2 regions of the Bradyrhizobium sp. USDA 3240 genome follow, and region 2 is predicted to be linked to the other one. Evidence: riboswitches for the same ligand, from Rfam matches in the RefSeq annotation. Region 2 holds a riboswitch; the other holds the start of a gene.
What was found. A riboswitch is a leader RNA that binds a small molecule or an ion and turns the genes downstream of it on or off. The one in region 2 is predicted to bind S-adenosylmethionine.
Positions count from the first base shown of each region.

Region 1: it holds a riboswitch for S-adenosylmethionine, as region 2 does, so the genes downstream of both, ACVIGA_RS24960 (O-succinylhomoserine sulfhydrylase) here and metX (homoserine O-acetyltransferase MetX) in region 2, are expected to answer to the same signal.

Region 1 is NZ_JBSSGD010000002.1:5,140,273-5,151,277, reverse strand. Features, by position in the region: gene ACVIGA_RS24990 (helix-turn-helix transcriptional regulator) at 1-233, shown strand, start outside; gene ACVIGA_RS24985 (VOC family protein) at 290-649, shown strand; gene ACVIGA_RS24980 (SRPBCC family protein) at 777-1,193, shown strand; gene ACVIGA_RS24975 (MATE family efflux transporter) at 1,345-2,787, opposite strand; gene ACVIGA_RS24970 (hypothetical protein) at 2,907-3,962, opposite strand; gene ACVIGA_RS24965 (2'-deoxycytidine 5'-triphosphate deaminase) at 4,165-5,271, opposite strand; SAM riboswitch at 5,405-5,484, shown strand; gene ACVIGA_RS24960 (O-succinylhomoserine sulfhydrylase) at 5,561-6,754, shown strand; gene ACVIGA_RS24955 (SDR family NAD(P)-dependent oxidoreductase) at 6,807-7,580, opposite strand; gene pimD (pimeloyl-CoA dehydrogenase small subunit) at 7,701-8,846, opposite strand; gene pimC (pimeloyl-CoA dehydrogenase large subunit) at 8,998-10,188, opposite strand; gene pimA (dicarboxylate--CoA ligase PimA) at 10,282-11,005, opposite strand, start outside.
Region 2 is NZ_JBSSGD010000002.1:3,287,042-3,298,046, reverse strand. Features, by position in the region: gene ACVIGA_RS16320 (IS30 family transposase) at 148-1,164, opposite strand; gene ACVIGA_RS16315 (prephenate/arogenate dehydrogenase family protein) at 1,340-2,272, opposite strand; gene hisC (histidinol-phosphate transaminase) at 2,281-3,378, opposite strand; gene ACVIGA_RS16305 (chorismate mutase) at 3,403-4,251, opposite strand; SAM riboswitch at 4,437-4,516, shown strand; gene metX (homoserine O-acetyltransferase MetX) at 4,601-5,800, shown strand; gene metW (methionine biosynthesis protein MetW) at 5,797-6,462, shown strand; gene ACVIGA_RS16290 (G8 domain-containing protein) at 6,638-9,442, shown strand; gene ACVIGA_RS16285 (hypothetical protein) at 9,512-11,005, opposite strand, start outside.

The DNA.
Region 1 (11,005 bases), 1.9 Mb from region 2:
TGCTCGGTGTAACCCCGCATCAATATCTGGTGCGCTCGCGGCTGCGTCATGCGGCAAGACGGCTGGTGGACGACGACAGCCCGGTCACCGATATCGCCTATGACGTCGGCTTCGGCGATCTCTCCAATTTCGTGCGCAGCTTCCACCGCGCCGCCGGCGCCTCGCCGCTGAAATTCCGTCAGGCCTCCCGCGGCGACCGCAAGATTTTCCAAGAACGTCTTGCGCTGCAATAGCTAGGTTCTCCCGGTCCGCGCGTCCATCGACGCGCGCAACGACCGGAGACTCCATCATGTACGACCACATCGGATTGCGCGTCGCCGACCTCGACGCCAGCGTCCGCTTCTACACCGCGGTGCTGGCGCCGCTCGGTTTTGTGCTCTGCTCGCGCGACGACAGCGGCGCGGGCTTCGGGCTAAAGGGCGAGCCCGCGCTCTGGCTGCATCTGCACAAGGGCAAGACGCAAGGCGGCGCGCATATCGCGTTCCGCGCCCCGAGCCATGACGCGATCAAGACATTCCACGCCGAGGGCCTGAAGGCCGGCGGCAAGGACAACGGCGCGGCGGGTCATCGCAAGGACTACAGCCCGACCTACTACGCGGCATTCCTGCTCGACCCCGACGGCAACAATGTCGAGGCGGTGAGCACGTAAGTAGCGCCACGAACTCCGCCGTCATTGCGAGCGGAGCGAAGCAATCCACATCGCCGCATATGACGAGAGTGGATTGCTTCGTCGCTTCGCTCCTCGCAATGACACCCCTCTTGAAAGGATCAACACCATGGCTTCAATTCACAAGGACATCCCGATCGACGCGCCGGCCGATCATGTCTGGGACGCACTACGCGATTTCGGCGCGCTGCACACGCGGCTGGTGCCCGCCTTCGTCACCGACACGCAACTCGCCGACGACGTCCGCACCGTCACCTTCGCCAACGGCACTGTGGCGCGTGAGACGCTGGTCGATTGCGACGACACGCGACGACGGCTGGTCTATGCGATCACCAGCGAGCGGGTGAAGCAGCATTCCGCCTCGGTGCAGGTGTTTGCGGAGGGCGACGCGCGCTGCCGGGTGGTGTGGATCGCCGATGTGCTGCCGCACGAGATCGCGCCCTATATGGACGCGCAGATGGACCTCGGCGCGGCAGCGATGCAGGCCGCGCAGGCCCGGTCGGCCAGGGACAAGAACGCGGCGTAATCAACCCTGTCACCGTCACCCTGAGGTGCTCGCGAAGCGAGCCTCGAAGGGCGACGGCCCGACTTTTCCCACGGGCGTACGCTGAAGCTTCGGGGCCGTGCATCCTTCGAGGCTCGCTACGCTCGCACCTTAGGATGACGGGTTTAATTGCCTAAGACAGCGCCGGCTGCGCCCCGACAACTGGGGCCGACTTGCCCCAGCGCGTCAGGATCACACTGAGGCAGGAGAGCACGCCGAGCACGCCCATCGACGCGGCGGCGAGTGTGAAGAAATCTTGCGCACTCGCTTCATGCGTGGACAGCCACCAGCCGCCGGTGCCGATGAAGATCAGCCGCGCGGTCTGCGCCAGCACCGGACCCAGCACCTTCGCAGCGCCCTGCGAGGAGAAATACATCGACATTGCGAGGCCGATGAAGGCGTACATCGGCGCGGCGGTCGACAGGTACTGATGGCTGGTCGCCCGCACATGCGGATCGTTGGTGAACAGGTTGACCCAGAGGTCGGGGAAGGCGGCGATGAAGCTGCCGACCATGCCGACCGCGAGGAACGACATCGTGCCCGCGGTCCAGGCGATGCGCCGCGCCCGCGCGACGCGCTCGGCGCCGACGGCCATGCCGATCATCGGCACCGAGGCGATACCGACCGCGAACGCGACCGAGGTCAGCATGAATTCGAGCCGCGCGCCGATGCCATAGCCGGCAAGCACCGCGGTGCCGAATTGCGCCAGCATGTGGGTGAAGATCGAGATCGTCAGAACCGATTGCAGCGGCGAGAAGCAGGAGACCGCGCCGACCCTGAGGATGTCGATGAACATCGCCCATTGCACGCGCAACCCCTTGAGCTTCGGCTTCACGCGGGCGCGGCCCGAGAACAGATACCAGCCCATCACGCTGATGCTGATCGAATAGGCGATCAGCGAACCCGCCGCGACGCCGCGCATGCCGAATTGCGGCACCGGCCCGAGGCCGAGCCCGAGCGTGCCGCCGAGAATGATCTGGCACACCGCCGAGGACAGGATCATGGTCGACGGCAGCTTCATGTTGCCGGTGCCGCGCAGGATGCCGGCCATCGTGTTCATCAGCCAGGGCAGGATCGCGCCGCCGAAGAAGATCTGCGAATAGGCGATCGCATTCGCCAGCACGTTGCCGCGGCCGCCGAGCAATTCGAGCAGGCGCGGACCGAAGATCAGCATGCCCAGCATGAAGGTGGCACCGAACGTCAATCCGATCAGCAGCGCATGCATGGCAAGCGTCGAGGCGCGCTCGATCTCGCCGGCGCCGAGCGCGCGCGCGATCGCGGATGCGACGCCGCCGCCCATCGCGCCGCCGGACATCGTCATGGTCAGGATCACGCAGGGAAACACCAGCGCCATCGCCGCGAGCGATTCGACGCCGAGCCGGCCGATATAGGAGGTCTCCGCGATCACCACGCAGATGCCGGCGGAGAGCGCAATCACGTTCGGCCACGCCAGCCACAACAGCGTGCGCAAGATCGGCCCGTCGAGCAGCGCGTTGCGCGCCGGCCTCGTCACCGGCGGCGGCAGCGGCCGTTCTTGTTCGTCGACAGGTATTTCGGCGAGGCCGAGGTCGGACATTTCCACTCCCACGCGCGATCTGGGGAGCCGCGCCATGGTGTTTCCCTACCATGGCGAACGCGGATTCCACGTGCGCGGGACGCAAGGGGGGCCTGCGTGATTGCTGGTGAACCTCTGGTCTAGCCGATCGACCAGACGAACGGCGCGCCGGCGGCGCCATTCGGCTTCAGATGCACCGGAATATGCCGTCCGCAGCCGGCTGCCAGCCCTTCGAACAAGCCTGTCAGGACGCTGGCGCAGGCCGGGTGATAATCGGCCACGTCGGCCATCAGCTTCCAGCCCTGCTGGCGGATCTCGAACTGGCCCTCGGACTCGCTGATCTCAGCGACATCATCCTGCGACTCGAAGAGAGTGCGCAGAAATGCGGCAAATTCCGTGGCACGGCCACGACCGCCGCCGAGCGCCTGCGCGACCTCGTCGAAATACTGCATACCAATCAGTCTGCCGGTGAGATGCAGCAGATAGCTCGCATCCTCGGGCCCGAACACCTGCACGATGACGGGCGCGGCGGTCTTCACATATTCCATCGCGTAATTGCGGTAGGCCTTTTCCAGTCGCGGCTTCGGCCAGTTGTCGACCGGCAGCGCCGGCGCGGTCTTCGGGTCGAACAGCGGCGCCTCGAGATGGCGCGCGAACACCAGGCGCTGCTCGAGCTCAAGCGGATGATCGTACTCGCAGTAATAGCCCTCGAGCCCGTCCTGGCCGTCGACGCTCTGCTTGGTGCAGACGAAGCCGAGCCTGAGATCGCCGAGGGCTGCACCGTTGTTGGCGTGCCAGCCGCGCAGCATCGCGCGCGAGACCTCGCCGGGCACTCCGCAGATCGCCGTGCCCTTCCAGATCCAGCGCGGCGGCGGATAGCGGATCCAGGCCTTGCGGTCGGTCTCGTACATGTATTCGACATGCACGCCGCCGATCCAGTTGGAGAGATAGTGATATTGCGCGGCCGCGACCGCAGGCGGCAGACCGTCGAGGCCGAGCTTCTTCAAGCCGGGCAGGAAGCGCTCCTGCTGCTGGCGGCGAAACACGCGGAAGACGAATTCGGCGGCGTCGGCGGTGCCGCGCCGCGTCACCACGGTGAGGATCAGCCCGGTGAAGAAGGCGTGATAGAGATCGGCGACGCTGCGCCACTTCCGCCACTGCGTTTCTTGCTGCGCTGAATCTGTTGCGGCGCTCATGTTCGCTCCCGGCTTGTTGTTTTCTGGACTGTGTCATCGCCGAAGAGACAGCGCAACCAACACACACTGTCATCGCCCGACTTGATCGGGCGATCCAGTATTCCAGAGACAGTCGTTGTCGATCGAGAGGCCGCGGCGTACTGGATTCCCCGCTTTCGCGGGGAATGACAGCGGAGGACGACGCGAAAACCGGACTACGGAATTACACGCGAAAATGCTTGGAGAGCTTCAGGCCCTGCGCCTGGTAGTTCGAACCGATGCGCTGGCCATAGAGCGCGTCGGGGCGCTCGAGCATGCGTTCATAGACGAGGCGGCCGACGATCTGGCCATGCTCGAGAATGAACGGCACCTCGCGCGAGCGCACTTCCAGCACGGCGCGCGCGCCCTTGCCGCCGGCGCCGGCATAACCGAAGCCGGGATCGAAGAAGCCGGCATAGTGGACGCGGAATTCGCCGACCAGCGGATCGAACGGCACCATCTCCGCGGCGTAGTCTGGCGGCACCTGCACCGCCTCTTTCGAAGCCAGGATGTAGAACTCGCCGGGATCGAGGATCAGGCTGCCGTCGGGCCGCGCCTTGATCGGCTCCCAGAATTCTTCAACCGAATAGCCGCCGCGGCGATCGACATCGACCACGCCGGTGTGGCGCTTGGCGCGATAGCCGACGAAGCCGCCGGAGTTCTCGCCGGACAGATCGACCGAGAGCGCGACGCCGTGGGTAAGGTCGGCATTGTCGGCATCGACCAGCCGCTCGGCGGCATGCAGCGCGTCGAGTTCGTCGGCGGTCAAGGTCGCCTCGCCGATCCGGAAACGGACCTGGCTGAGCCGCGAGCCCTCGCGCAGCAGCACGGGAAACGTCTTCGGGCTGATCTCGGCATAGAGCGGGCCGTGATAGCCGGCACCGATCATGTCGAAGCGGCGGGTGCCGTCGGCGATCACGCGGGTGAAGACGTCGAGCCGTCCGGTCGAGCTCTTCGGGTTGGCCGCGGCGACGATCTCCGGCGGCAGCGCCAGGCTTTCCAGCAGCGGCACGATGTAGACGCAGTTGGTCTCCAGCACCGCGCCGTCGGAGAGATCGATCTCGTGCAGCTTGAGCTGGTCGATCCGCTCGGCGACGGTGGCACCGGGGCCCGGCAGGAAGCTGGCGCGGACGCGGTAGGCGATGTCGCCGAGGCGGAGATCGAGGCTCGCCGGCTGGATCTGGCTCTCGACGAAGTCGTAGGCGGGCAGAATGAGGCCGGCCTCCGCCATCTCCGCGATCATGCGGTCGGGCAGGATTCCGTTGGATTCATCTTCCAGCGTGAACGACACGTCGCGGTCCCTCGGCGATCCCTCGAGATGGCCCAAAATCATACTCCGAGCGGCCACCAAGCCCCAAATTATGGGCTTTTACGGGTTATCCGATGACCGTCTTGACGGAAAGGGCGCGAGGGAATATCAGCTGCACTTATCCCGTGGTGATTTGAGCCGGCCGGCTTGCAGCCACGTTAAATAAGTCGCTAAACAGGCCGGGGACAGTGTGATCCCGGCTTGTGGAGGTTTCTCCAGGCCGGTTTTTTTGTGGCCAGTTTCCGAGGGAAATGGCCACTTCGGAGGTCACATGTCTGAATCCAAGTCTACTGCCCACTTCCGTCCTGAAACCCGCCTCGTCCATGGCGGCACGCTCCGCTCGCAATTCGGGGAGACGTCGGAAGGGCTGTTTCTCACCCAGGGCTATGTCTACGACACCGCCGAGCAATGCGAGGCGCGCTTCAAGGGCCAGGATCCCGGCTTCATCTATTCGCGCTATTCCAACCCGACCATTGCGATGTTCGAGCGCCGCATGATCGAGCTCGAGGGCGCGGAAGCCGCGCGCTCGACCGCGACCGGCATGGCCGCGGTGACCACCGCGATCCTCGCGCCGCTGAAGGCCGGCGATCACGTGGTGGCATCGAAGGCCCTGTTCGGCTCCTGCCTCTACGTCGTGCAGGACCTGTTGCCGCGCTACGGCATCGAGACGACGCTGGTCGACGGCCTCGATCTCGACCAGTGGCAGCGCGCCTTACGGCCGAACACCAAGACCTTCTTTCTCGAAAGCCCGACCAATCCGACGCTCGACGTGCTCGACATCGGCGCGATCGCAGAGATCGCGCATAGCGGCGGCGCCCGGCTGATCGTCGACAATGTGTTCGCGACGCCGATCTGGCAGAGCCCGCTGTCGCTCGGCGCCGACGTCGTGGTCTATTCGGCGACCAAGCATATCGACGGCCAGGGCCGCTGCCTCGGCGGCGTCATCCTGTCGTCGGAAGCGTTCATCGCCGAGCACATCCATAATTTCATGCGCCAGACCGGCCCGTCGCTGTCGCCGTTCAACGCCTGGGTGCTGTTGAAGGGACTCGAGACGCTCGGCATCCGCGTCCGCGCGCAGACCGAGAACGCGGCGAAGATCGCCGAGGCGCTGGCCAACCATCCGAAGATCACACGGCTGGTCTATCCCGGCCGCCCCGATCATCCGCAGGCCGACACGGTGAAGAAGCAGATGGGCGCCGGCTCGACGCTGGTCGGCTTCGAGGTGAAGGACGGCAAGGCCGGCGCCTTCCGTTGCCTCAACGCGCTGAAGATCTCGCGCATCTCCAACAATCTCGGCGATGCCAAGAGCCTGGTGACACATCCCGCGACCACGACGCATCAGCGCCTGGCGCCGGAGGCCCGCGCCGAGCTCGGCATCAGCGAAGGCTTTATTCGCTTCTCGGCCGGGCTCGAGCACCCCGACGATTTGATCGAGGATTTTGAGCGCGCGCTCGAGCAGGTTTGAGGCGAACACGTCGTGGCCGGGCTAACCCGGCCACGATGGCTTCTCTTGAGAACTACGTCGCAGCCGTCGTCACGCCGCCGTCGACCACGATGGTCTGGCCGGTCATGAAGGTCGAGGCATCGGAGGCGAGATAGGCCACCGCGCCCGCGATCTCGTCGGGCTCGCCGATGCGGCGGAGCGGTGTCGATGCGGTGCGGCGCTTCAGATTGTCCGGATCCTCCCACAGCGCGCGGGCGAAATCGGTCTTCACCAGACCCGGCGCCACGCAATTGACGCGCACGCCCTTCGGCCCCCATTCGCCGGCGAGGCTGCGGCACAGCGCAAAGTCCGCAGCCTTGGAGATGCCGTAGGCGCCGATCACCGTAGAACCACGAAGTCCGCCGATCGAGGAGATGATCACGACCGAGCCCTTGCCGCGTTCCGCCATCTGCGGGATCGCCAGCGCGGACAGCCAGATGTTGCTCTTGACGTTCGAGCCCATGATCTTGTCGAAGGCCTCGTCCGTGATGTCGAGCAGCGGACCGTAATAGGGATTCACCGCGGCGTTGCAGACCAGGATGTCGATCTTGCCGTAGTGCTTGATCGTGCCTGAGACCAGACCCTCGACCTCCGCGCGGCGCGCGATGTTGCAGGGGATGACAAGCGCGTCACCGCCCTCTTTCTTGATGCCGTCGGCGACCTCCTGGCAGGCATCCGCCTTGCGCGAGGAGATCACGACCTTGGCGCCGAGCTTGGCCAGCAGCTCCGCCGAGGAGCGGCCGATGCCGCGGCTCGAACCGGTGACGACCGCGACCTGGCCGGTGAGATCGAACGGGGTGTTTTTCATTGTTGTTGCCTCCCTGTTATTGACGCGTCATTCCGGGATGCGCCGCAAGGCGCAGACCCGGAATCCAGAAGTTGTGGCGCGAGATTCCGGGTTCTCGCTTCGCGAGCCCCGGAATGACGATCAAGCCAACAGCCCGCCGCCCTCGCTGACGCGACGGAGGTGGTAGTCGGTATCACCGAGCGTGTTCTCGATCATGGTCAGCCGCTTGAAGTAGTGACCGATCTTGGCTTCCATGGTCATGCCGATGCCGCCATGAAGCTGGATCGACTGCTGGCCGACGAACTTCAGGGACTTGCCGACCTGCACCTTGGCGGCCGCGACCGCGGACGAACGCTCCTTGGCATCGCTGAAGTCCGACGCCATGGTCGCGAACATCGACATGCTGCGGGCCTGCTCCAGCGCCACGAACATGTCGGCGGCGCGGTGCTGCAGGCTCTGGAACGAGCCGATCGCAACGCCGAACTGCTTGCGGGTCTTGATGTACTCGACGGTCTCCTTCAGCGACTCGTCCATCGCGCCGACGGCTTCCGCGCACAGCGCAATGCGGGCTTCGTCCGCGACGCGCTCGATCAGAGGCAGGCCATTCTCGGGATCGCCGATCGCAGCATCCGCACCGACCTCGACATTGGTGAAGGTGATGTCGGCCGCGTGCAGGCCGTCCTGGGTCGGATAGCCCTTCCTGGTGACGCCCTTGGCGTCCGCCGGAACCAGGAACACGCCGATGCCGGCCTTGTCGCGCTGGCCGCCCTTGGTGCGCGCGGTCACGATCAAGGTGTCGGCGTTCTCGCCGTTCAGCACGACGAACTTCTCGCCGTCGATCACCCAACCGTCGCCCTTCTTCTTCGCCGTGGTCACGACGTCGAACAGGTCGTAGCGCGAGTTCTTCTCGAGCTGCGCAAAGCCGAAGGTCTTGCTGCCGTCGATGATGCCGGGAATGTACTTGGCCTTCTGCTCGGCCGAGCCGCCATGGCGCAGGAAGCCGCCGGCGACCACGACGGTGGCGAGATAGGGCTCGACCACCAGTGACTTGCCGAGCGCTTCCATCACGATCATGGTCTCGACCGCGCCGGCGCCGAAGCCGCCGTCGGTCTCGGCGAAGGGCAGACCAAGCAGGCCCTGCTCGGCGAGCTTGCCCCAGAGCGCTTTGCTCCAGCCGCCCTTCTCCTTCATGTACTTCTTGCGCGCATCGAAGTCGTAGGCATCCGCCAGCAAACCGTCGACGCTTTCCTTGAGAAGCCGCTGCTCCTCGGACAGATCAAAATCCATGTTCGTTCCCTATTGTCAAAGTGCTGATGCTATCCGCGGCGTCATTCCGGGATGGCCCGAAGGGCCAGGCCCGGAATCCATACTCACGATGGTGGTTATGGATTCGGGCTCTTCGCTACGCGAAGCCCCGGAATGACGATAATGGTGAGGCCTACAGCCCCAGCACCGCCTTGCTGATGATGTTGCGCTGGATCTCGTTGGAGCCGCCGTAGATCGAGACCTTGCGGTTGTTGAAGTAGCTCGGCGCGATCTGCGCGGTCCAATCCATGCTCTCGTTCGAGCCGGCATCGCCGTGTTCGTCATAGGGCGCGGCGAACGGACCGATGATCTCCATCAGCAGCTCGGTGGTGGTCTGCTGGATTTCCGAGCCCTTGATCTTGAGCACCGAAGAAGCCGGGTTCGGCTTGCCCTTGCCGTGCTTGCCTTCGTCGGCAACGACGCGGAGCTGGGTCAGCTCGAGCGCCTTCAGCTCGATCTCACAGGCCGTGAGCTTCTCGCGGAACGCCGGATCCTCGATCACCGGACGGCCGCCGGACTCGACCTTGGAAGCCAGCGCGCGGATGCGGCGCAGCCGCTCCTTCGAGACGCCGACCCGGGCGATGCCGGTACGCTCATTGCCGAGCAGGAATTTGGCGTAGTCCCAGCCCTTGTTCTCCTCGCCGATCAGGTTCTCGTAGGGCACCTCGACGTCGTCGAAGAACACTTCGTTGACCTCGTGGCCGCCGTCGATGGTCTGGATCGGACGGACGGTGACGCCCTTAGACTTCATGCTGAACACGATGAAGGAGATGCCCATCTGCTTCTTCGCGTTGTTGTCGGTGCGGCAGAGGCAGAAGATCATGTCGGCGTGCTGGGCGAGCGTGGTCCAGGTCTTCTGGCCGTTGATGATCCACTTGTCGCCACGGCGCTCCGCCTTGGTCTTCAGCGACGCGAGGTCCGAACCCGAGCCCGGCTCCGAGAAGCCCTGGCACCACCAGTCGTCGACACTGGCAATGCGCGGCAGATATTCCTTCTTCTGCTTCTCGTTGCCGAAGGTGTAGATGACAGGGCCGACCATGCTGACGCCGAAGGCGAGCGGCTGCGGCGCCGGATAGGACTGCAGCTCCTCGTTGAAGATGTAGTGCTGCACGGTGGTCCAGCCGGTGCCGCCATATTCCTTCGGCCAGTGGGTGACGCCCCAGCCCTTCTTGTTGAGGATGCGCCACCAGGTCACCATCTCGTCCTTCGACAGGTGGCGACCTTCCTGCAGCTTGCGCCGGGTCTCCGGCGGCACGTTGTTCTTGAAGAACTCCCGTACCTCCTCGCGAAACGCTATCTCTTCCTTGGTGAAAGCGAGATCCATCGGATCCTCCTTTTTGAAGTTCAACTTCCTCGTCATTCTCGATGTCGTCCCGGCGAACGCCGCGACGACGGATTCATTGCACCATATCGTCCATCAAGAGCGCGATCCTGATGCGGTTTGTTGCGTGGCTTGAGATGTCTTCGGCTGCTGCTGGCGCAATTCATGGCGCGACAGTTTTCCGACCGGCGTGCGCGGCAGTTCGTCGACGAACTCGACCGCCGCCGGCAATTCATGCTTGCCGACCTTGCCGGTGAGGAATGCGCGCAGCTCGTCGATCGAGAATGCTGGCTGCCCGTCGCGCAGCTTGATGAAGGCCTTTGCCGCCTCGCCGCGGTAATCGTCGGGGATGCCGATCACGATCACCTCCTGCACGGCGGGATGCGTGTAGATCGCCTGCTCGATCATCTGCGGATAGACGTTGAAGCCGCCGGAGATGATCATGTCCTTCTTGCGGTCGACCAGATAGAAATAGCCGTCCGTGTCCATGTAGCCGATGTCGCCGGTCAGGAAGCGGTCGCCGACGAAGGCCTCCGCGGTCTCCGCCGGCCTGTTCCAATAGCCTTTGGTGACGTTCGGGCCGCGGATGCGGATTTCGCCGACCTCACCGACCGGCATCACCTTGGTGGAATCCTCCAGCGATACCACGTCCATCTCGATGCCGGGCAGCATCAGTCCGATCGAGCCCGGCTTCTCCGGCCCCTCCTTGGGATGGCCGGTGCCGGGCGAGCAGGTCTCGGTCATGCCCCAGCCGCTCTTCAGCTTCATACCGACGCGGCGCTCGAAGATCTTGGCGACCTCGACCGGCAGCGGCGCGCCG
Region 2 (11,005 bases):
GGCGCGAAGCTGTTCGGCGCGAGCCGGGTGCGACAAATCAACCCGACGGGCAACACAGCAAAACCTGTCAGCCCTTCGACTCGGGCGGGCGATGACACCGAGATGAAGTACGCAATGACGGTGCGTCGTATCGCGCGAGAACTATCCTCACCGTCGTCCTGGCGAAAGCCAGGAGGTGGATTCACACTCGAAGTGCAACACTTGATCGGCAAAGGACTCCGCAGGCGTGCGGTAGTCAAGGCATTTACGTGGGGTGTTGTTGTAGGTGGCGATGAACTGGCGGAATCTGGCGGTCGAGAGGGTTACGAGATCCGTTTTGCGAGGGATGAAGCGGCGCATCCTGCCGATGGCGTTCTCGATACCACCCTTCTGCCAGGGCGCGTGGGGATCGCAGAAGAAGGTCTCGATCGAGAGGCGATGTAGCGCCAAGTGACCGGCAAACTCGGTGCCGTTGTCGAAGGTGACGGTCTGGCGCAGCTCTTGTGGAAGGGCAGCGAAGAAGCGGACGAGATGGCGTGCGACACCGCGCGCAACCTTGCTGGCAAGGCGGATGCCGAGCAGCAGGCGAGAGGTGCGCTCATGCACGGTCAGCACGGCCTGACCGTACTTCGAGAACATCATCAAATCGGCCTCCCAATGCCCGGCGACGCTACGGTCGGCAACCTCAAGGGGCCGATTTGCCAGGGAAACACGGCCTTCGATGAAGCTTGCGGGGCTGCCGCCTCGCTTGCCGCGGAGGCCGCGCTTGCTCTTGGCGCGCGGCAGGTAGCGTCGCCAGTTGAAGTCCGAGGTGCGCCTGAGTTGGCCATAGATGAAGCGGTAGATGGTCTCGTGGGAGATCACCTTGTGCCCGCACTCGCGGGCCAGCCGGCCGGCGATCTGCTCCGGCGACCAACCTCGGCGAAGGCGTTGCAACACCGCGCGGCGCAGGACGGGCTCCCGTTCGAGGCGTCCGCCCGTCCAGCGCCGCGCTCGCATCTGTTGCTGGGCATAATTTGGCTTGTAGCCAGCCTGAACGCTCCGATTACGGCTCAGTTCCCGAGAGATTGTTGATGGCGAGCGATCCAGAGCTGCCGCGATTTGCCGGACCGAGCTGCCATTGGCCGATAGACAGGCAATCTCGCATCGGTCGTCCAGAGAGAGCTGCTTGTAAGTCCGCCCCATGGCAACACCTCCTCAAGGAAGTGTTGCACTTCGTTTGTGAACCCAGGGGACCCATCACCCCGAATGTAAATTGCTGGACGACACTGAGGCCACGTTCCCGTTCACAACCCAATGCGGTGGCAATGGGTCCTGGCTTTCGCCAGGACGACCAAGTGGAGAAATCGCGGGCCTGACCCTACTTCTTCAAATTCGCATGCGGCCGGCCGAAGTCGGGCGCGGCGGAATCCTGGCCGATCTCGACGATGCCGCGGCGGATGGCGCGGGTGCGCGTGAAGTGGTCGAACAGCGCCTCGCCGTCGCCGCGCCGGATCGCGCGGGTGAGCTTCGACAGATCCTCGGTGAAGGTGCCGAGCATCTCGAGCACGGCGTCCTTGTTGGCGAGGAACACGTCGCGCCACATCGTCGGGTCCGACGCTGCGATGCGGGTGAAGTCGCGGAAGCCGCCGGCGGAGAACTTGATGACTTCGGATTCCGTCACCTGCGCCAACTCGTCGGCGGTGCCGACGATGGTGTAGGCGATCAGATGCGGCAGATGGCTGGTGATCGCGAGCACGAGGTCATGATGATCCGGCGTCATGATCTCGACCTTGGCGCCGAGCGCGGCCCAGAACGCGCGCAGCCGGTCGGTCGCCGCGGGATCGGTGCCTTCGGGCGGCGTCAGGATGCACCAGCGGTTGATGAAGAGCTCGGCGAAGCCCGAATCCGGGCCCGAATGCTCGGTGCCTGCCACCGGATGCGCCGGGACGAAGTGCACGCCGTCGGGCAGATGCGGCGCCATGTCCTTGACGACGGCGCCCTTCACCGAGCCGACGTCGGAGATGATGGCGCCGGGCTTGAGATGGGCGGCAATCTCGGCCGCGACCGGACCGCAGGCGCCGACCGGGATGCACAGGATGACAAGATCGGCATCCTTCACCGCCTCGATATTGGTCTCGACGACACGATCGACGATGCCGAGCTCGGCGACGCGGGCGCGCGTCTTCTCCGAGCGCGCGGTGGTCACGATCTCGCCGACCAGGCCTTGCGCGCGCGCGCCGCGCGCGATCGAGCCGCCGATCAGGCCGAAGCCGATCAGGGCGATGCGATTGAAGATCGGAGCCGTGGTCACGTCGATGTTCACTTTCCGGCCAGGAAGTCGCGCAGGCCCTCGACCACGAGGCGGTTGGCTTCCTCGGTGCCAATGGTCATGCGCAGCGCATGCGGCAGCTTGTAATTGTTGAGCGCGCGCAGCACGAGGCCGCGCCGCGTGAGATAGGCGTCGGCTTCCGCCGCGGTCTTGCCCGTGTCGGCCGGGAAATGGATCAGCACGAAATTGGCGACGCTCGGCGTCACCTTGAGTCCGAGCTTGCCGATCTCCTCGGTCAGCCAGTTGCGCCACTGTTCGGTGTGCGTCCGCGACATCTGCACATGCGCAGCGTCCTCGATCGCCGCCACCGCCGCCAGCATCGCCGGCGTCGTGACGTTGAACGGACCGCGGATCCGGTTGCAGGCATCGACGATATGCGCCGGGCCGAACATCCAGCCGATCCGCAGCGCGGCGAGGCCGTGGATCTTCGAGAAGGTGTGCGTCACCACCGTGTTGTCGGTGGTCGCGACCAGCTCGATGCCGAGCTCGTAGTCGTTGCGCGAGACATAGTCGGCGTAAGCAGCGTCGAGCACCAGCAGCACATGCGAGGGCAGCGCGGCGCGCAGCCGCTTGACCTCGTCGAACGGGATGTAAGTGCCGGTCGGATTGTTCGGGTTGGCGAGCCAGACCAACTTGGTCTTCGGCGTCACCACCTCGAGGATGGCGTCGACGTCAGCCGTGAAATTGCTCTCGGCCGCGATCACGTTCTTCGCGCCGTTCGCCATGGTGGCGATCGGGTAGACGAGGAAGCCGTGGGTGGTCGAGATCGCCTCGTCGCCGGGGGCGAGATAGGTGTGCGCCAAGAGATTGAGGATCTCGTCGGAGCCGGCGCCGCAGATGATGCGATCGGGATCGAGCCCGTAGGCACGGCCAATCGCCTCGCGCAGCACCCGCGAGGTGCCTTCCGGGTAGTCCTCGAGATGGTCAGCCGCGCCCTTGTAGGCCGCGATCGCCTTCGCCGACGGACCGAACGGCGTCTCGTTGGCGGACAGCTTGAACACCTTGCGGCCCGGTTCCGGCACCGGGCTCTTGCCGGGCGTGTAGGGCGCAATATCGAGGATGCCGGGATTCGGCACGGGGCGGGACATTATCAACTCCGGATATACAGACGGCTAGCTCTTGGCCGATCCGTTAGAGGGCACCGTATAGCGCGTTGCGTGGCTGCCGACGAGGGCCGAAGAGCGCACCGAGGCGCCGGCCTCGATCAAGGCGAGCTTGATCTTCTCGAAATCGTGCCCGGTGACCGAGACCAGCAAGGCCGCGCCGTCGAACGCGGTGTCGGGGACCGCGACGATCTCGGCGAGCGGGGCGAGCGCTCGGGCAACATCGGCGTTCCAGCCTGAGACGCGCACGCTCCAGATCTGCACTTCGGTCACCATGGCGTCGTCGGCGACCCGCGAGATCAGGAACACCGGCAGCGCGGCGGGATGGTCGGCGCGTTCGAGGAACGGCAGCCGCGCGATGATCTTCGGCGCGCCATCGGCCTCGAGCGCATTCCACCACGGCGTGCGGCTCGCGATCGCGGAGACTAGCGCGAGGTCGCCCTTCGACTTCGTCACGGCCTCGACCGCTGCCTGCGCGCTGAAATGCGAGACGTAAGGCACCACGAAGCCGAAATGAAACCGCGCCGAGTCGCGCATCGCCGACTCGCCGACGGACACATCGGCATGCACGGCGAACGGCGCCTGCACGTAGGTGAAGGTCGAGATGATGACGCGCCAGATGCCCTCGATGGTGTCGAGCGGCAGGATGCCGCGATGGCGCCGCACCAGCTCGCGCATCATGCTGGCCTCGCGCGCCGGGCGGAACGCCGAGCCGACCTCCTGGGTCTTCTTGACCTGGATCAGGCGGTCGATGATGTCGCCGCGCGCCATCAGCAGGCGGTGAACCTGCTCGTCGATCGCATCGATCTCCTTGCGCAGCTCCTGCAGCGAGGGCGGCGATGGGGGTGGGTTGGACATGCTCTCAAACCTTGTCGTCCGGGCGGCCCGATGCCGCGCCGGACAGGGTCCCTGATTAGGAAAGACGGCCGGCGAAAGCAAAGAGAAACCTCGCGGTCCAGCCTTGCGCAAACGGTTAACTATGGCCTCCGGCAAGGGGACGTTCGCTGGCCGCCTTGACGACGGGGGGCCTGAGGACTAGGTTCGCTCCACTCCGTGGTCATTTGAGCCGGCCGGCTTGCAGCCACGTTAAACAACTCGCTAAACAGGCCGGGGACAGATCAGCTCCCGGCCGAACCTTGTTCAGGCCGGGTTTTTTTATGGCCTGATTTCTGTTCGAGCCCTCCCGCGCGAGGGCAGGGTCGCCTAGATGAGCAACGTGCGTCCGATACCGCAAACCCAGAGCGATGATCGCGCCCATGAGACCGATCACCCGTCGTCATTGGTGGCGAAGTTCGGCATGGATCAGCCGCTGAAGCTGGATTGCGGCATCGATCTCGCGCCTTTCCAGATCGCCTATCAGACCTATGGCGAGCTTAACGCCGACAGGTCCAACGCGATCCTGATCTGCCACGCGCTGACCGGCGATCAGCACGTCAACAACACCCATCCCGTCACCGGCAAGCCCGGCTGGTGGGACACCATGGTCGGCGCCGGCAAGCCGATCGATCCCGAACAATACTTCATCATCTGCTCCAACGTGATCGGCGGCTGCATGGGCTCGACCGGACCGGCGTCGCTGAATCCGGCGACCGGCAAGGTGTGGGGGCTCGATTTCCCGATCATCACGATCCCCGACATGGTGCGCGCGCAGGCGATGCTGATCGATCGCCTCGGCATCACGACGCTGTTCTGCGTGGTCGGCGGCTCGATGGGCGGCATGCAGGTGCTGCAATGGACCGCGGCCTATCCCGAGCGCGTGTTCTCGACGCTCGCGATCGCCTGCTCGACGCGGCACTCGGCACAGAACATCGCGTTCCACGAGCTCGGCCGCCAAGCCGTGATGGCCGATCCGGACTGGCGCGGCGGCCGCTATGTCGACGAGGACACCCATCCGCATCGCGGACTGGCGGTCGCGCGGATGGCCGCGCACATCACTTATCTTTCGGACGCCGCGCTGCATCGCAAGTTCGGACGGCGAATGCAGGACCGCGAGCTGCCGACCTTCTCGTTCGATGCGGATTTCCAGGTCGAGAGCTATCTGCGCTACCAGGGTTCGTCCTTTGTCGAGCGCTTCGACGCCAACAGCTATCTGTATCTCACGCGCGCGATGGATTATTTCGACATCGCCGCCGATCACAACGGCGCGCTGGCGACTGCGTTCGCCGGCATCAAGACGCGGTTCTGCGTGGTGTCGTTCACCAGCGACTGGCTGTTTCCGACCTCGGAATCGCGGGCGCTGGTGCATGCGCTGAACGCGTCGAGCGCGCGGGTGTCGTTCGCCGAGATCGAGACCGATCGCGGCCATGACGCGTTCCTGCTCGACGTGCCGGAGTTCCTGGAGATCTCCCGCGCTTTCCTGCAGGCCGCAGGCAAGGCGCGCGGACTGAAAGACGGCGGCCAGTCATGAGCATGCAGCAAACCTTGCCCTTGCCGGGCGTTGCGCCGGAGCGGACTGGCGGCTATCGCAGGGATCATCTCCTGGTCGCCGAGATGGTACGGCCGGGCTCGCGCGTGCTCGACGTCGGCTGCGGCGATGGCGAGTTGTTGCAGCTCTTGGAGAGCCGCGGCATCGACGGCCGCGGCATCGAGCTGTCCCGCGAGGGCGTCAATGGCTGCGTCGCCAAGGGCCTCGCGGTGGTGCAGGGCGATGCCGACACCGACCTCGTCAACTATCCCGATGACGCGTTCGACTATGTCATCCTGTCGCAGACCCTGCAGGCGACGCGGCAGCCCAAGGTGGTGCTGGAGAACCTGCTGCGGATTGGCCAGCGCGCCATTGTCTCGTTCCCGAATTTCGGGTTCTGGAAGATGCGGCTGCAGCTCCTGATCGGCGGCCACATGCCGCGCACCGAGAATCTGCCCGCGAGCTGGTACGACACCTCGAACATCCATTTCTGTACCATCAAGGACTTCGTGGAGCTCTGCGAGCAGATCAACGTCAAGATGGAGCGCGCGGTGGCGCTCGATCTCTACGGCCGCCCGGTGCCGCTCAACCTGCCCTGGTGGGTGTGGAACATGTTCGGCGAGCAGGGCGTGTTTCTGCTCAGCCGGGGCGGCAAGGCGAAGTAATCGATGCACGGCGTGCACGGTCCCGTTGCATCGCGCCGGATATTCGCCGTCTAGCTTTTCAGATCGCCATTGCCATGCGACAATGCAGCGGGCCGCCCCAGGCGATGCAAATCGATCACGGGCTGATGGTGGTCGATCCAGGTTGACGCCGAACGGTTAATTGCTGGGGAAGGCAATGCGAACAGGTTTCTCGATTGCGCTCGCTGTCGTTGCGGCAGTGTCCGCAGCCGTCTGGGCTGTTGGTATCATCAAACCCGCGGGGCATCAGCATCATCTCGCGCGATCGCAAGGCGCCTGCAACGCGAACGCGTCCGAGCATGCTGCGGGTCACGCGTCCAATCCGGCGCGCCATCGCGAGCATGCCGCGGCACTCGAACTTGTGGCCCTGTGCTCGGAGACCGATGTTGCCGTGAAGTCGGGTGACTGGAGCGCCCCCGCCACCTGGGCTGAGGGCAAGCCGCCCGCCGCCGGCGCAAGGGTGCGCATTCCATCCGGAGTGACCGTCAAGGTCGATCAGGAGGTTCCTGCCAAGATCGACTGGATTCGCGTCGATGGTGCCATGGTCTGGAGCACCGATCGCGCAGCCTCCATCAATGCCGGGACGATCGTCGTCACGCCTGAAGGGGCGCTCGAGATCGGGACCGAAGATCATCCTGTGCCGAAGTCCGTCGTCGCAAAGCTCACCTTCGCCGCGCGAACGTACCGGGACCGAAAGCATGATCCGTTCGACATGGCGGGCGGGCTGATTTCGATGGGCGCGATCCGGATTCACGGCGCCGAAAAGACCGCCTGGAAGATACCGCAGAGCCAGCTCCTGTCCGGAGCTTCAGAATTCAAGTTCGATCAGCCGCCGTCGAACTGGGCCGTCGGGGATGAATTGATCGTGCCCGGGACCAGCGACACGAGCAACGAGGACGAGACGCCGACCATTGCCGCCGTCGATGGCGACCAAATCCGGCTCGATCGGCCGCTCAGACATGCGCATCTGACACCGGACGGCAGCTCCGTTCCGATGGGCAACCTCACGAGGAACATCCGTATTGCCTCCGAGGCTGCGGCGCCCCTGTCGGCGCGCGGCCATATCATGTTCCTGCATCAGCAGACCGGTGTGAACATCGACGGCGCCGAGTTCCGCGATCTCGGCCGTACCGACGCGAAGCGGGCCCAGACCGCACCCGATCTCGATGAGACCGGAAAACTGGTCCCCGGATCGGACGGCAACACCGTCGGCCGATACGCGCTTCATTTCCACGTCGTCTCGGGCGCGCGCATCGATGTCCCGCCTCATGTGGTGCGCAACAGCGTCGTGTGGGGAAGTCCGAAGCATGGGATCGTCAACCATGGCGGTCATCTTCTGGCAGAGAACAATGTGACGTTCGCGATCGCCGGCTCGCATTTCTTTGCGGAGAACGGCACGGAGATCGGATCGTTTCGCGGCAACCTCGCCGTCCGATCGACCGGATCAGGCGATGATCTCGTCAGCCGAATGGGAATCTTCGACAATGGTCATCAAGGGCACGGCTTCTGGATGCAAAGCGCCGGCGTCCGGGTAACGGACAATTGGGCTTTTGGACACGCCGCGGGTGCGTATGTCGTGTTCGGTTATTCGTTCGCGGAAGGAGGCAGCCGTACCTATTTCGATGCGCGCAATACCGACAACCGCGTCAACGCGGATGCGGAAGGCCGCATTTCGACGTCGGACGTCGATTTGTACTTCGCACGCAACTACGCTGCCGGCTCGACCGACGGGGTCGAGATCTGGAATCACAAGCTGCTTGCGCCGCATCCCTCCCGGAGCCTGATCGAGGATATCACGGTCTGGAACGTCAGCCGGCACGCGCTGTTCATCCCCTACGTCCGGGACACGCTGATCCGCAACGTCCACGCCTATGGTGGCAAACGTCACATGGATACCGATTTTGCGATCGGCGGAAATTCCCAGACCGAGAACATTACCTTCCAGAATGTGACGGCCGAGCGGTTTCCCACCGGATTGCTGCTGCCGCAGCGCGGTATCAATGCCGTCGATGGCGCGTACCTCCGCAACCCAACCAACATCATGATCGAGTCGGCGAATCGTCCGTTCCGCATGGTTACGCTGAGGGATATTCACGCTTCGTCCGAGGGAGCGACAACGAAGCTCGATCTCAAGGATATGGCCGTGCCGGAGAATGGTGACGTCGCCATGCTCTTCGAAAGCGACCGGATTTTCTGGAGCGATGCCGCCGGCAAGACTTTCAGGCTGTATTTCGGATCGCAGAACGAAAACTTCGTCCCCTTTGCAGACCACGGGCCACCTGATCTCAAGGGGCTGACCAGCGGGGAAATCAAGGCCCGGTTTGGCGTCGCGTTCGGTGGCCAGCTGGCGCCGGTCGATGCGAAGCCGCTGCCGGGCAGCAACGCGACAATGGCCCTGGCCGATGCGGACGATCTGGCGCCGACTTCGAAGGAATTGGAGTTTGCACAAAATCCCTCGAACGAGCTCTATCCTTTGGCGGGACAGCATATCGTCAATACGGAGGACCAGGCCGCAAAAAGCCGCTGGACGTTCGCAGGTGCGGCGTCCGGTTCCGAGCCCGCCAACTTTGTCTTCGTCAAGAAGACCAGCCCAAAGCTGATCGTGCATCCCCTGCTGCGCAAGCTGGTCATTCACCCTGACGACGTGCGCTACGGCTATCGGCTGGAGGGAATCGTCGCCGATATCGTCGACAACCGCATCACCAAGATGGCGTTCATCCAGGACTTCCCGGCATTGCGGCCCGACGAGCAAGGCCATATTGCGCTCGATGTGAAGTTTCCCGATCCGGCCGGGGACATGACATCGCTGCCGTTGTCGCTCACCGTGACAAAACAGGCGGTCAGGCGTGGAAGGAACTACGAATTCTACAAGCAGGCGCAGTATTGCGGGAAATGCAATTTCGAACAGGAGATGGAAAGAGACATCCGCGCCACGTTCGCTCAGGCGACAGGCGGCGAATGATATCGGCGGGCGCGTGCGAACCGTTCGCGCTTTCGTTGATCGCGTCGCGCCTGCGACGAGAGGCCGGCGCTACTCGAGGGAATAGCGCCACACGGTCAGGCGCTGGTTGTAATTGAGTTGCGCCGGGTTGTACGTATTGCCCGCGTTGAAGAACTGAAGCTTGCCCACCGAATGCATGCCGTTCTTGTCGGGTTGCGCGACGAATACGCTGTATCCAGGACCGTATGACGTCGGCAGATAGACCGGCTCGGAGAATGTCTGGAGATCTTTCGACCAGATGACGCCGATCTTTGAATAGGTCATGGCGGGATCATCGTCGCGGGCATTGGCGAAGATGACGAATTCTCCATTGTCGAGACGGGTCATCGTCATGGCGTGGATGTGACACGCGCTCTGCGGGCTGTAGCAGGGATGCTCGGGGTCGGCAAAATATTGCGAGAAATAGACTGCAAGGTCGGGCACGATCAGGTTGCCATCCCGATAGAGCTTGAACGTCCGTGAGAAGCGGACGTTCGAGGCCACCTTGTGCGTGGCATCGACCTCGTCGAGGTCGGCGCTGCGTACGATCGAATAGATCGCGCGCGACTGCTTGTCCCAGAAGTGAGCCAGCGGATAGCGGTCGGCCCCGAACAGGCAGCTGTCGCCGTGGTTTTCCGGATCGGCCACGGTGTCCGCCGTAGCGTCGCTCCATCTCGCGACGAACGATCCGGCATACTGTCCCTCGAACGCGATGACGTTCTTGTAGACGGAATATGTCACTTCACTCTCTGAGCATGGCGTGTAGTTGGCGAGCACGGTCAAGATGCTGATGCTGCCGTCGTCGCGAATGGCGACATGCGGATATTCCGGTGCGTAGGCCGGCGAGGGATATTCGGCGATGAGCTGCTTCGGCATCCAGGGCCCGGTGTATGGCGGAAGTATTTTTGTTATTTCGAGCCGGTGGCTTCGCGCAGGTCCTCCGGTCCCATATCCGGCGATCACGATTTCGCCGGCAGGGCCCATCGCTCCTCCGAGGTAGCTCAGAAGCTCGTCACCACGGTTCTCAAGCCTCGATAGCAACGTCCAAGGAGCGGGAGTCGATGCCTTCGGATCGAGCGAGAGCAATTGGATGATGGAACGGTGATCCTTCGCGCGGACCCAGTAAGTGACCAGCAGCCTGGTTCCGTCGGTAAACAACAGCGGGGGATGATAGGCGAGCTCGGCCTGAAAGCCGTCCGGCACGAAGGCGTGCCCCATATCCAGCGGCTCCGAGAACGTCGCGCCGTTTCTCAGGATTTCAACGCAGTACAGACCTGGATTGGCAGGATCGCAAGGCGCGAAAATGGGCGCGTACTGATCGTCGCCGATGACGACGATCATTGGGCTCATCACGGCCCACCCGATCGGGATTGAAGGCTGCGGCTTCCCATCCAGGAGATAGGACGTGTTCGCCGCAGCGCCCGCGGCCTCCAGTTTCATTTCCTCAACGAGGCCTCCCGCGCAAGCCGCCCTGGAGACGACCGCAAGCCCGATTGAAACGGCGCAGAGCAGAAGAAGGTAACCTGCTCTCATCGTTCGCCCGGT